One region of the Actinomadura gamaensis genome, then DNA from elsewhere that is predicted to be linked to it. Evidence: riboswitches for the same ligand, from Rfam matches in the RefSeq annotation. Region 1 holds a riboswitch; the other holds the start of a gene.
What was found. Region 1 has a riboswitch for S-adenosylmethionine ahead of ACFPCY_RS29470 (aminotransferase class V-fold PLP-dependent enzyme). Riboswitches for the same ligand answer to the same signal wherever they lie in the genome.
Positions count from the first base shown of each region.

Region 2: linked by a shared signal. The riboswitch ahead of thrC (threonine synthase) and the one ahead of ACFPCY_RS29470 (aminotransferase class V-fold PLP-dependent enzyme) in region 1 are both predicted to bind S-adenosylmethionine.

Region 1 covers NZ_JBHSIT010000009.1:302,963-305,157, forward strand. The annotation lists gene ACFPCY_RS29460 (transglycosylase domain-containing protein) at 1-296, shown strand, start outside; gene ACFPCY_RS29465 (hypothetical protein) at 407-784, opposite strand; SAM riboswitch class IV at 839-954, shown strand; gene ACFPCY_RS29470 (aminotransferase class V-fold PLP-dependent enzyme) at 1,010-2,195, shown strand, end outside.
Region 2 covers NZ_JBHSIT010000016.1:153,596-155,790, forward strand. The annotation lists gene ACFPCY_RS39160 (alpha,alpha-trehalose-phosphate synthase (UDP-forming)) at 1-807, opposite strand, end outside; SAM riboswitch class I at 1,068-1,209, shown strand; gene thrC (threonine synthase) at 1,225-2,195, shown strand, end outside.

The DNA.
Region 1 (2,195 bases):
CGGTGAACATCAAGAACTACGAGCCCAAGTCGTTCGAGTCGCCGTCCATCGAGACCGGCTCCGACCAGGGCCCGAGCACCGACCGCCCGACCGGCCTCCCGTCGACGCGTCCGCCGACGGGCAAGCCGACCCATCCGGGCCGTCCGACGAGCCCGCACACGCCGCCGACGGACCGTCCGACGCACCGTCCGACCGACCGTCCGACGGGTAAGCCGACCATCCCGATTCCGGGAGGCGGCGGTGGCGGCGGAGGCGGCGGCGGTGGCGGGGACGGCACCGGCGACCAGGGCAACTGATCCGCGCCGAACCTCCGTAACCCTTTGCGGACTGATGCGAAACGGGGTCCCGAACCACTCGGGACCCCGTTTTGTCATCGGCCGCCGCCGGTCGCGCGATGCGCTCCCGCTCAGCGGCAGGCCGTGCCCAGCTCGTCGGGCGCGGCGGTGAGGGTCGCGTTGAGCTGCGAGACGTCGCCGGTCGAGACCGTCCCGGCGGCGGCGCGCAGCCTGTCCGCCTGATCCTTGAGCGCCTTCTTCAGCCCGTCGTCGGACGCCTTGTCCGCCAGCCCCGACAGGTTCGCGGCCAGCTCCTCGGTCGGCCGCCGCCACTGCGCCGCGTCCGAGGCCGAGACCGCGCGGACGCCGCCGATGTACCGCTCGTACGCCCTCTTCGCGTCGCCGCACGTCGCGGCCGTGTTCCCCGACCCACCGCAGGCGGCGAGCAGCGCCGCCGCACCGGCCGCCAGCGCTCCCCCGGCCAGCGTCCGGCTCACCCCGTAGCGCATCCGCTCCCTCTCCCGACTTGATCCGTCCAGCGTCCTTCCTATACTTTCGCATCAGGTCATGAGTGCCAGCGTCAAGCCCCGGCTCGCTGGCCGGCAACCCTTCGTCCGCGATGGGGTGCCCCGGGTGAGGACCAGGCCGGACGCCATCCGCGTCCCGGCAAGCGCGGATCCCGTCGATCCAGGGCACGGCCCTCGGGATCCCTGATCCCGAAGGAGTGCACTCGTATGTCCGCGACCACCCTCGCCACCGCCGCCGCCCCCTCCGGCGCCGCCGTCTCCGCCGCCGTCTCCGCCGCGCCGGCCGTCGTCGGGGCGGACGCGCCCGTCCCGCTGGAGGACGGACGCCGCGTCCCCTACGCCAACCTCGACTACGCCGCCAGCGCGCCGTGTCTGTCGGCGGTGCAGGAGGCGATCACCTCGGCACTGCCGTACTACAGCAGCGTGCACCGGGGCGCGGGCTACGCGTCCCAGGTCACGACCGCCGCGTACGAGAAGGCGCGGGAGACCGTCCGCGACTTCCTCGGCGCGTGGCGGCGCGCGTCGGTCGTGTTCACCCGCAACACCACCGACGCGATGAACCTGCTCGCGCACTGCGTCCCGTCCGGGACGACGGTCGTGGTGTTCGAGACCGAGCACCACGCGACGCTGCTGCCGTGGCGGCGGGCCGTCCGGCTGCCCGCGCCGTCCTCGCCCGCCGAGGCCGTCGCCGCCGCTGACCGTGCGCTCGCCGAGGCCCCCGGCGGGCCGCGCCTGCTCGTCGTCACCGCCGCGTCCAACGTGACCGGCGAGGTGTGGCCGCTGGCCGAGCTCAGCGCGGTCGCCCACCGGCACGGCGCGCGGATCGCGGTGGACGCCGCCCAGCTCGTCCCGCACCGGCCGCTGGACATGACCGCGCTCGGTCTCGACTACGTCGCCTTCTCCGGGCACAAGCTGTACGCGCCGTTCGGCGCCGGCGTCCTCGCCGGACGGTCCGACTGGCTCCGCGCCGCCGACCCCTACCTCAAGGGCGGCGGGGCCAGCGCGTCCGTCGAGGACCACGGCAACCGCGCCCTCTGGCACGCCGACCCCGAGTCGCGGCACGAGGCGGGCACCCCGAACGTCCTCGGCGTCATCGCGCTCGCCGCCGCCTGCGAGACGCTCGCCGCGACCGGCTGGACCCCGCTCGTCGAGCGCGAGGAGCGGCTGCTCGCCCGCCTGCGCTCCGGCCTCGCCCGCATCCCCGGTGTGCGTGAACTCACGCTCTGGGAGGACGGCTCCCCGCGCGTCGGCATCGTCTCCTTCGTCGTGGACGGCTGGGAGGCGCGCGACCTGGCGCTCGCCCTCTCCGGGCAGTACGGCATCGGCGTCCGCGACGGCAAGTTCTGCGCCCACCCGTTCGTCCGGCACCTGCTCGGCGCGTCCGACGCCACCG
Region 2 (2,195 bases), on a different contig from region 1:
TTCGGCGACGTCGGACTGCGCGGCTCGTGCGCGCAGGGACTCACCGTCAACGCCGAGCCCGTGGACGCCGATCCGGGTCGTCCGGCCCGCGTAGGTGACGCAGCTACCGCTCACGCGGGCGCCGGGGAGCAGTTCGGCGCAGCAGGCGAGGAACGCGTCCGCCCACCGCCGCGTGAGGAAGCCCGCGTGGTCCGCGCCGAGGATGCCGCCGAGGACGGCCACGGCGACGTCGTCCGGAAGCATCCGGAAGTACTCCGGCGGCGCCCACGGCGTGTGCGAGAAGTGCGCGATGCGCAGGTCGGGACGCCGGTCGCGGAGCATGCGCGGCGCGAGCGACAGGTGGTAGTCCTGCACGACCGCCTTCGCGTCCGGCTGCGACGACTGGGCCACCGCGTCCGCGAACGCCGCGTTGTACGCCTCGTAGGACTGCCAGTCGCGGCGGAACCGCGCGTCGAAGTGCGGCGCGCGCGGCGTCTCGTACAGCAGGTGGTGGACGAACCACAGCGTCGAGTTCGCGACCGAGTTGTACGCGCGCTGGAACGTCGCGGCGGGGATGTCCAGCATCCGGACGTCCGCGCCGCCGGTGTCGTGCCCGGCGCGGTCGAGCCGTCCGTCCGGGGCCTCGCGCGCGGCCTCCCGGTCGGGGTCGCCGAGCGCCGCGCACACCCACAGGACGTCGGTGCTGGCGGCGACTCCCGCGAGCCCCGACACGAGGCCGCCGCCCCCGCGCCGCGCGGCCAGCCCGCCGCCGTCGCTCCGGGTGAACGACACCGGACCACGGTTGGACGCCACCACGATCTGACTCATGGAAGCAGCGTCTCAGCCGGGACGCCCGGACATCAAAGGGACCCGCGTGAAAGCCGGTCCCACAGCTGTCTTCGCGCCCGCCCGCAAGTCCCCCGAGTGCTACAGCACCACCGCCGGATGCGTCACAGAACGCTCTCGCGTGACCAAGACCACGGCCGGGTAACGTCTCAATGAGCGAGACGGCGCTGTCCGAGAACCGGTCAGATCATGTAATCTCGCCTCACGCGGTCCGAAAGGACCCGACTTACACAACTTCATAACGCTCATCCAGAGGGGTGGAGGGACCGGCCCTGTGAAGCCCCGGCAACCACCCGGTTAGGACGCGCTCGCGAACCCGCGAGGCCGACCGGGAAGTGGTGCCAACTCCGGCCTGCGACCAAGGCGGCGCAGGGAAGATGGGGAGAAGGGCCTCGCTTCATGGCGCTCACGTCTGCGACGAATCTCGGACCTGCCACCGCGCTCACCTGCCGCGAATGCGGCCACACCCGCGAACTCGGCCCGCACTACGCGTGCGAGGAGTGTTTCGGGCCACTGGAGATCTCCTACGACTTCGGCGACGTCACGCGCGAGTCGATCGAGGCGGGACCGCGCAACATCTGGCGGTACAAGGGGCTGCTGCCCGTCCCGTCCCACGTCGAGGAGACGCCGAACACCGAGCCCGGCCTGACCCGGCTCGTCCGCGCCGACCACCTCGCCGAGACGCTCGGGCTGTCGGCGCTCTGGGTGAAGGACGACAGCGGCAACCCGACCCACTCGTTCAAGGACCGCGTGGTCGCGGTGGCGCTCGCCGCCGCCCGCGAGCTCGGGTTCAAGGTGCTGGCCTGCCCGTCCACCGGGAACCTGGCCAACGCCGTGGCGGCCGCGGCGGCCCGCGCGGGCATCCGCAGCGCGGTGTTCGTGCCGTCCAACCTGGAGTCCCAGAAGATCATCACGACGGCCGTGTACGGCGGCACGTTCGTGACCGTGGACGGCAACTACGACGACGTCAACCGCCTCGCCTCGGAGATCGCCGGCGAGCAGGACGACTGGGCGTTCGTCAACGTCAACGTCCGGCCGTACTACGCCGAGGGCTCCAAGACGCTCGGGTACGAGATCGCCGAGCAGCTCGGCTGGCGGCTGCCGGACCAGATCGTCGTCCCGGTCGCGTCGGGTTCCCAGCTCACCAAGATCGACAAGGCCTTCCAGGAGCTGATCAAGCTCGGCCTGGTCGAGGACAAGCCCTACAAGGTGTTCGGCGCGCAGGCGGCGGGCTGCGACCCGGTCGCCAACGCGTTCAAGCAGGGCTGGGACGTGTTCCGCCCGGTCAAGCCCGACACCATCGCCAAGTCCCTCGCGATCGGCAACCCGGCGGACGGCACCTACGTGCTCGACGTCGCCCGCCGCACCGG